Regions from separate parts of the Streptococcus caprae genome, predicted to be linked through region 3. Evidence: predicted binding sites of a transcription regulator. Region 3 holds the regulator's gene; each other region holds the start of a gene.
The links. Region 3 encodes NrdR, which represses ribonucleotide reductase genes. Its sites were predicted from a motif close to ACACNATATATNGTGT; they were not measured.
Positions count from the first base shown of each region.

Region 1 (3,287 bases), on a different contig from region 3:
ATAATATCATCAAGATAAACAGGTTGACCTGCCTTGTCGTAACCCAGAGGCTCTGTCGTCAAATCAATGTTCGTATTGCCTGCCAGTGCATAAGCCACAACCAGGGGAGGACTTGCCAGGAAATTGGCCTTAACCAAGGGATTAATCCGGCCTTCAAAGTTGCGGTTCCCAGATAAAACAGCTGAAACGAGAAGGTCTGAGTCACTGATAGCTTTAGCTACCTCCATGGTTAAATTTCCAGAGTTTCCGATACAAGTCGTACAGCCATAGCCAACCAAATTAAAGCCGAGTTTATCCAGATAAGGTTGCAAGCCTGCATTTCTGAGATAGCCCGTTACAACCTTGGAGCCAGGAGCCAGCGAAGTCTTCACCGTCGGCGCAACACTTAGCCCTCGCTCGACAGCATTTTTAGCTAAGAGCCCTGCAGACATAAGAACATAAGGATTAGAGGTATTGGTACAAGAGGTGATGGCTGCAATGGCAACGTGACCAGTCTTGATTTCCACATCCTTATCTTTATAATGGACCATGGCAGTGCGATTGATTTCTTGTTCTGATAAGCCAAAGCCTCGCACACCCGCTTCACGGACTAGGCTGGCTTGAAATTCTTCCTTTGCCTCCGACAAATCAATCAAATCCTGTGGACGTTTAGGACCGGAGATAGACGGACGGATGCTTGCCAAATCAATTTCGACAACCTTAGTATAGGTAGGAGTTACTTCATTGTCATAGAATAAATGATTGGCCTTAGCATAGGCTTCTGTAAGAGCAATGTGCTCGGGAGAGCGGTTGGTCAAGGCCATATAATTGAGCGTTTCTTGGTCGATAGGGAAATAACCGCAAGTCGCCCCATACTCTGGTGCCATATTAGCAATAGTCGCCCGATCTGCCAACGACAAGGACCCAAGGCCTTCTCCAAAATACTCCACAAATTTTCCAACCACATTTTCCTGGCGGAGAACTTGAGTCACTTTCAGAGCTAAGTCTGTCGCGGTCGAGATTTTAGGGAGTTTACCCGTAAACTTCACCCCAATAACATCAGGCACTGGAAAGTAGGAAGCTTCACCAAGCATTGCAGCCTCTGCCTCGATACCACCAACACCCCAGCCAAGCACACCAATGCCATTAATCATGGTCGTATGGCTATCGGTTCCAAACATGGAATCTGGATAAAGCAGGCCATCTTTTTCAATGATAACATCACTCAGAAATTCAATGTTGACCTGGTGAATGATCCCTGTCGCAGGAGGAACTGCTCGATAATTATCGAAGGATTGCTCTGCCCATTTCAAGAATTCATAGCGTTCATTGTTCCGTTGAAACTCCAAGTCAATATTATCTTCAAGAGCGGTAGTCGTTCCGAAGAAATCCACCTGAACCGAGTGGTCAATAACCAAATCAACTGGAATTTCAGGGTTAATGAGGTCTGGACTACCACCATTGGCGACGATTGCATCCCGCATAGAGGCCAAATCCACTACTACTGGTACTCCCGTAAAGTCCTGCAAAATAACACGACTGGGCTTAAAAGGAACCTCGCCCTTTTCAGGAGAAAGGTAATGTATAAGATTTCTGACATGATTATCTGTGATATCAACCCCATCCATCTTACGAGCCAAACTCTCTAGTAAGATACGGATACTGTAAGGAATAGTTTTTAATTCTCCTCCATAGCTACCCACGACCTTAGCAATGTCAAAGTAAGAGAAAACCTTACTTTTACCTGATAACGATAACTTTGATAAAAATTCACTTCCCATGGTAGACCTCCAAACACACTTTTGCCTATTATACGCTTTCAATAATAGTCCGTCAACTATTTATGTCAGATATCCTTACATAATATGGAAATATTTTTCTTTTCTGAATCTTTAAATATTTAGACTTCGACTTGAGTAAATAAAAATTTCAAATGAATATTTTGAATAGGAAGCTAAGTGAAACAACACTGAAAACTTGATTTAGCAAGCATTTTTTAATTTGTATAAAATGTAAATATCCACCATATATTGTGTTCATCTAGTTTTTCAAAAACTATATCTAGTATTTTTTTGAATTTTAGGGTATACTAGATGGGTATCTCTCTGAAACGAAGTTTCAGGGTTCATTTTATGATGATTTAGGAGAAAATAAGATGGCATCTATTACCATTTTTTCAAAAAATAATTGCATGCAGTGCAAGATGACCAAGAAATTCTTGGACCAGCACGGTGCTGACTACGTTGAAGTAAATATCGACGAACAACCAGAAAAAGTAGACTACGTTAAAAGCCTTGGCTTTGCTGCTGCACCCGTTATTCAATCTGGTGATGTGGTCTTTTCAGGTTTCCAGCCAGCGAAACTAAAAGAACTCCTTTAATGAAGTTAGTTTATACTTCTATAACTGGCCAGTCCCATCGCTTCGTCAAAAAATTAGATTGGCTTGATAAGGCCATTCGATTAGGACCACAAGGTGACGAGCCAAACCTAACAGAGGACTTTCTCCTCTTGGTTCCAACCTATGAGTCAGGCTTGGAGTATGTCGATGATTTTTTAGAAGACCATCTCAACTACTGCAAGGGCATCTTGGGTTCAGGCAATCGCAACTTTGGTCCTGATTTTTGCCATACGGCTAAGCGACTCTCCAAGACCTATGGTCTTCCGCTCCTTCATACCTTTGAATATAGCGGAGCACCACACGATATTGATTATGTAAAAGGAATTTTAGCTCATGAGTCTTAAAGAACTTGGCGATGTATCCTACTTCCGCCTCAACAACGAAATCAACCGTCCTGTCCATGGACAAATCCCACTGCATAAGGACAAGGAAGCCCTCAAGGCCTTCTTCAAGGAAAATGTTAAACCAAACTTGCGTCAATTTGACAGCATCACAGATAAAATTAACTATTTAATTGAAGAAGACTACATCGAAGAAGCCTTCATCCGCAAGTACCAGCCTGAGTTTATCGAAAAACTTTCTGCTAAGCTGCATGCCGTAGACTTCCGCTTCAAGTCCTTCATGGCAGCCTACAAATTTCATCAACAGTATGCGCTCAAATCCAATGACGGTACAGAATACCTAGAAGATATCGAAGACCGTGTCATGTTCAACGCCCTCTATTTTGCGGATGGCAATGAGCAATTGGCTGAAGATCTAGCTGAGGAGATGATCAATCAGCGTTATCAACCAGCTACCCCTTCCTTCCTCAACGCAGGACGTAGCCGTCGCGGAGAATTCGTCTCTTGTTTTCTCATTTCAGTAACCGATGACATGAATGCGATTGGACGCTCCATCAACTCTGCTCTGC
Region 1 is NZ_JBHRZV010000032.1:25,620-28,906, forward strand. It holds gene acnA (aconitate hydratase AcnA) at 1-1,760, opposite strand, end outside; gene nrdH (glutaredoxin-like protein NrdH) at 2,135-2,359, shown strand; gene nrdI (class Ib ribonucleoside-diphosphate reductase assembly flavoprotein NrdI) at 2,359-2,721, shown strand; gene nrdE (class 1b ribonucleoside-diphosphate reductase subunit alpha) at 2,711-3,287, shown strand, end outside.
Region 1: a site for NrdR is predicted at 2,000-2,015, ahead of nrdH (glutaredoxin-like protein NrdH). Genes of this name have one in related genera too.

Region 2 (3,287 bases), on a different contig from region 3:
CCCAGCGAAATAGTCGCTCTGCGATTGTTGAAGAGCCTATCGACAGCCGCATCCTTGGCCAAGCGCTCCCCAAAAGCCCCATACTGATAAAGAATAGGAGCATTGGCAGGAGTCGCTTCCTTAACACGATTGATTCGGTAAACCAGAGCATCCTTTACAATTGCCATCCGTTCAGCAAAGAGGTCCCAGAATTTGCCCACGTCACCTCGGCTCTCCAGAGCAATCCGCGGGAGATTAACGGTGACCACACCCAGGTTCATCCGGCCAGAATTCACTTCTTCTCCATCCGCATTTTTCCAGCCCTGTAGGAAGGAGCGACAGCCCATCGGTGCCTTGAAGGAACCTGTCAAGGCGATAATCTTATCGTAGGACAAGACATCAGGGTACATCCGTTTCGTCGCGCACTCTAGCGCCAGTTCCTTAATATCATAGTTTGGCGTACCGGGCTCCAAGTTAAGCCCTCGCTTGAGGGTGAAAATCAATTTCGGAAAAATCGCTGTCCGCTCTTCGCTTCCAAGGCCCTTGATCCGGATATTTAAAATGGCCTTTTGGATTTCCCGCTCGAACCAGTCGGTTCCCAACCCAAAACCAAGTGAGGTAAAGGGGGTTTGACCATTCGAGGTAAAGAGGGTGTTGATTTCGTATTCCAAGGATTGCATGGCGTCGTAGATGTCTTTTTGCGTTTTTTGTCGTGCATAATCTTCCCGCTTATCTTCAAGAACCCATTCCTGGGCATCGCGTAAATGTTTCTCGTAGTTTAATTTGGCATAAGGAGCCAAGACCTCGTCGATACGGTCTGCAGTACAGCCACCGTACTGGCTGGAGGCCACATTAGCAATAATCTGTGAAATCTGAGCTGTTGCTGTCTGAATCGACTTGGGACTCTCAACCTCGGCATTGCCAATCTTAAATCCCTTGGACAACATGCCCTCAAAGTCAATCAGACAACAGTTGGTCATAGGTGTATAGGGGCTATAATCCAAATCATGGTAGTGGATGTCCCCTTTTTGATGGGCATTAGCAACATGAGGTGGTAACATTTTAAGCCCAATCGACTTGCCAACAATTCCCGCTGTTAGATCTCGCTGGGTGTTGAACACCTCACTATCCTTATTGGCATTTTCATGAACCACAGCCTGGTCCTTGGACAAGAGCTTGTCAATGGTCACGTTAATGTCCACGGCCTGGGCCCGCTCCAAATCCCGTTGAGTGCGGTAATAAATATAGGCCTTGGCAACAGTAGAATGGCCCGATTCCATCAGCTCATGCTCTACAATGCTTTGGATTTCATAGATTTTGATATTCTCGTGAAAGCGGTCGATGACTTCTGCGAGTACGCGAGCGACTAAATCATCAATCTCTGTCTCCGTCATACGATCGGTTTCGACTACCTCTTGATTGGCTTTGCGAATAGCCTGAACAATTTTTTCACGATTAAAGGCCACCTGACGACCGTCACGCTTAATGACCCACATCGGCTGTCTCTTCGTTCTAACCTCTTCTTTTTCGACTACATTCATCTGACTGACCTCTTTTTTTATTTTTCTGTCATCAACACATTCCATTATAGCACTCAAATCTCAAAAATCAATATCTTGTGTGCATTTTTTTAATCGAGCACAATATATTGGGTTTTATTGTTTTTTTGAAAAAATTAACAAATCCTTATAAATCCTCTATAAAGTACAAAAAAGCCAGGAAAACTGACTTTTTCTTGTTAATTTAAGTGATAAATTTTAAAGTGTGAGACACTCTCGGACACAATTTCTTCATAGTGACTGTCTAGGTTAGCTTGAACTGTTGCCGGTAAACTGAGACTCTTGTTGACGACGATAAAAGTTGCACTATTTTGTAAGAGTTGATCTTCCAGTAACTGTTGGTTGGTGGTCGAACTAGTCCCTTCTACAGGCAAAACAAACTGAGTAGCAGATAGACGCCCCGTCTCTAAGTAGAGAGCCGTACTGGTATCCCAAACGTAGATTTTGTCAGATGTGCTCGAGTTTTCCTCAATGTATTGAGCAATAACAGAGCGCTCAGAGTCAAGACCCAAATGGGTGACATAGCGATAGGTCGCCAGACCCACTCCTGCAATTACCACTAAGAAGGGTAGGAAGATATGACGTTTAATAAAGAATCCCCAAATGTCTCGACTGATCGGTTCTTCAAATACCTTTTCCGATTTTCGGAGCTTCTTATCATATCCATGATTCGTCGCTAGGGCAGTCAAGATCAAGCCGAACGGCAATAAGATCAGGAGTGGATAGGTTTGGAAGGTCTGTGAAAGAACTGCCATAACCGCATAAACTAAACTAGTTAGCAAAAGTAACCACTTGAAGCTCTGCAATTCCTTATCATCTCCAAGATGGCCAAAGAAGAAAATAATCCCGTAGGCCAAGCCTGAACCCAGCAGAAGGACCAACTGAGCCCCTAACCCATAAGTCAGATTCTGATTATCGACCGTGAAATGCGTCAATCCGTAAACAATTGTCTGCTCGATATAAGGTTTAATCAACTGCAAATTGAGGGCAAAGTATCCTACCGTAAAGATAACAATTATCAAGCCCCATAGGATACAAAGATTTTGGTAAAATCCGCGTTTCCACCGTTTTTTAGCAATATTATGAAGCGATAAAACGAGAAAGGCCAGGACCCAGAAAACCAAGGTCCTTACATCGATAAAGATAGCGACAGCTGCTACAAAGCCATAGGCGATGAACCATTCATCCTTACGGAATCCCATAAAGTAGGTCAACAACAACCATAGCCCCATAAGGACGAAAGCATTTGCCCATTGGATAGCGTATAACCCACCTAAACCAAGCCCAAAATTCAAAAGGTAAAAGACAGGAGTAAAGGCTGCAGCCGTCTCAACCCTATTTGTCAGGAAGTAGACCAGCTTGAAAAAGTAGATTCCAGAGATGAAATAGAAGACAAACTCTAGGAAAATTAGCCACATAGAAGAGCCTAAGAACGTCGCCAAGGCAAGTGCAGCATAATAGAGTATCCCCCCAGAGGCGAATAAATCCGCATAGGGAACCTGTCCATTCAAAAATGCCTGTCCCATATAAAGCCCTTGCATCTGTAAAGGACTTGCAAAGTCAAAGAAAGTAGGAACAGTTACACTCAAGCCTGCTAGAATAATACTAAAAAGGACAAGGTAGAGCTTATGAAACCAAGGAACTACCAACTTGAATTTCTCACCAGGGAACTCTGTCCCATTATCTGCGACCTCATGTTCGCGATGCAACCGACTCAAGGAGGAAGTAACACTTGTCTCCTCAACTTGC
Region 2 is NZ_JBHRZV010000004.1:40,844-44,130, forward strand. It holds gene nrdD (anaerobic ribonucleoside-triphosphate reductase) at 1-1,520, opposite strand, end outside; gene ACFORF_RS01155 (DUF2079 domain-containing protein) at 1,718-3,287, opposite strand, start outside.
Region 2: a site for NrdR is predicted at 1,618-1,633, ahead of nrdD (anaerobic ribonucleoside-triphosphate reductase). Genes of this name have one in related genera too.

Region 3 (3,287 bases):
GATAGGTAACATCCGCATAGCCTTCATTCATGGTAAGAATAGGCTCATAGCCCTTAGCCAGATAGCCAGGGTCCTGATTGCGGAAACGTTCCTTTTCCATCAGGTATTGATTAAATTTAGGTAGGCTGAGCTTGATTTCATCAGCGGTCAAGCCTTGCGTTGTAATAAAGGTTGCGATATCCTTATCTGCCAAAATAGTCTGAACAAGGTCATCGTAAGAGCCCTGAGACAGGCGCCCCTGATTGGCTAAGGTCTGACCGACTTTTTCCATCTACTCATCCTTCTTTCTTAGTTTTTCGAGGCTACGACGCTTGAGCTCTTCTAGGCGGGCTAAATCGTCCTCGGTGGTTTCATTTTTATAATCCTGGTTGCTCCAAGCTGGAATATTGGTTTTTTGAGGTTTTGTGGGCTTGTTTGCAGTTGCAGGCTTGCGCTCTGTAAACTCCCTCATCTGACAGATAGCTTCTTCTGCCGTAACAATCTTTTTAAAGGCAAAATCATTGGCAATCTTCATCAGGTAGGTTTTATTGACATTGGCTGAGTGAGTTTTGTTGAGGGTATAGAGGACCATGACGTTGATCACCTCATCGAGGAAGCCGCGTTGGGCTAAGTCACGAAGCAGGTTTTGTTCATCAGCGGTCACCACAGCTTGACGGGAATTTTTGATTTTAGCTAGGAAAATCTCAGCCTTGCAAGCCTTGGCTTCCCGCAAAATAATGGCTTCTTCCTTGGTTAAGTCACTCATACTTTGTGCCTCTTGCTCAGCAGTCTCCTGCTTGATTTGCATGCGCTTGGGTGAAATGGTCAGATTCACCGCAGTCTCCTTGGCCAAAAGATAGGTCTGATACCAAGATAAGTTGTACCGCTCTGCTATATTATGCAGGGCAATCACATCATGGGCCTCATCAGCAAAAGCCAAGCCATCAGCCTTCATCCGATCCTTAAATGCCATTAAATCAAACTGAGTCTGAGACTGGACAGGCTTGAGCTCAACTTCACCAGTATCTCCAAAAACATCTGAAAAACGTTTGGAGAGATCCTTGTAGGTCTGAGGCAAGCGACATTCAAGACGTTCAACCGCTGGCTGACCAATCCGATTCTCAAGAAGTTTCCGATAAATCGGCTGGGCCAGAAATGCTTCCTTACCTAGTGCAGGCTTAAGAAGGATGAGATAATGTTCCGTCGTCTTATAAAAGCCCACCAAATCTAGACCAGTTAGAATGGCAAGCGCCTCCTCCATGGGAGCCATGCCGAACTGTAATTGGTTGAGGATATCAGAAAAATAATGTTTCTGAGACCCATGATCAAAGAAATGGTAGAAATAGTCATAGAGCGCCAAGGCATCCTTCCCCATGATGGGAAGATAGAGTTGAGTCAGACTGGCCCCGTCGTAACAAACCTGGTTATTTTTTAAGTAGACGAAAGTCTCATTCGGTCTCATGGCTCACTTTGCCCTTCTTTGCACGCACCCGTTGGGAGATTTGCTGGAGCAGGTCCTCAATCTCATCAACATCCTTGAAACTCCGGTAAACTGAGGCAAAACGCACATAGGTAATTTCATCCAGTTCTGCTAAGGTATCCATCACCTTATTTCCAATAACTGAACTAGGAACTTCGCCATCATAATCCCGACGAATGTCACGTTCGATTTTGGTCACAGCCAGGTCAATCTCATCGCGAGAAACTGGACGTTTCTGAGCCGAATAGATAATCCCGTTGATGATTTTCTCGCGTGAAAATTGCTCCCGCATCCCATCCTTTTTAATAACCAAAAGAGGAAGCTCTTCAATCCGTTCAAAGGTTGTAAAGCGCGTATGACAGTCATCACATTCACGTCGACGACGGATAGTAGTACCCTCTTCAGCTTGACGACTATCGACAACACTGGATTTCGTATTATGACATTTTGGACAACGCAAGTGACCACCTCCAATTTCTCAGTTTATAACACTTTATTTTATCACATTTCAAGGCATAAAAAAAGGGTTTACTCCCTTTGCAGAGAGAGTAAACCTAAATTTAGTGATTCAGTCTGAAGGCCATCTACTTTGTCTTCTTAACAGCGACGATTTCAGCTTGGTAGCTTCCAGATGGGGCTGAGATAGTTGTTTTATCTCCAACTTTTTTACCGATTAAAGCATGGGCCAATGGGCTCTCGTTAGAAATTTTAGAGGCGAAAATGTCTGCACCTGCCGCTCCTACAATATGGTAAACTTTTTTCTCTTTGCTTCCTTCAACTTGAATGGTTACAGTTTTCCCAATAGCAACTTCATCCTTGGCAATATCATCATTATTGATAATTTCTGCATAACGAATTTTCGTTTCAAGGATTTGAATTTGACCTTCAACAAAGGCTTGCTCATCTTTAGCGGCATCGTACTCTGAGTTTTCAGAAAGGTCACCGTAGGAACGGGCAATCTTAATCCGTTCGACAACTTCTGGACGACGGACAAGTTTTAATTCTTCAAGTTCTTTTTCTAACTGTTCCTTTTCAGCTAGGGTCATTGGGTAGGTTTTTTCTGCCATGGTTTTCTCTTTTCTTTTTTATAGTCTTAGTTAGAGGGCTAATCATTTCCAGGCTTTATAACCTGGGACAAAGACAAGAGGCTGGACCTAGATCCTTAACCTCTTTCTTATTATCTTAAATTGTGAGCAAGGTTAGATTAGCCTTAGTTAACCTTACTGTTCACATATTTCTCAACATTTGATAAATGTTCTTCGTAATCAGTCGTATAATAAACTTCTCCAGTTGTGACATCAGCTACAAAGTAGAGGTAATCAGTATCTGAAGGAGCCATTGTTGCCTCAATAGCGGCTAGACTTGGACTGTCTACAGGACCAGGCATTAGGCCGGTATTAGTGTAAACATTATAAGGTGAGTCGATAGACGTATCAACCGTCGTATCTTGCTTCAAGGTTGTAGACTGACCAAGGGTACCCATCGCATAAAGAATTGCAATGTTACTTTGTAATGGCATATCTGCATTTAGGCGATTGTAAAAGACACTCGCAATATTCTTACGATCATCGTCCGTAGAACCTTCTTTTTCCACTAGGGAAGCCAAGGTTAACACATCATTTACAGTCTGACCATTCGCAACGATTTCGTCATAATAGGCTGCTAGATTACTATCCATCGCTGCCAACATCTGATCAACGATATCTTCCAAGGTCGTCCCATCATAGTATGCATACGTCGCTGGGAAAAGATAACCTTCCAACTGATATTTCGACTGATTAGCATCAGGAAGACTTCCTAACAGTTTTGGATATTTTTCAACCATTTT
Region 3 is NZ_JBHRZV010000051.1:27,739-31,025, reverse strand. It holds gene dnaI (primosomal protein DnaI) at 1-271, opposite strand, end outside; gene ACFORF_RS08790 (helicase loader) at 272-1,441, opposite strand; gene nrdR (transcriptional regulator NrdR) at 1,428-1,919, opposite strand; gene greA (transcription elongation factor GreA) at 2,044-2,526, opposite strand; gene mltG (endolytic transglycosylase MltG) at 2,670-3,287, opposite strand, start outside.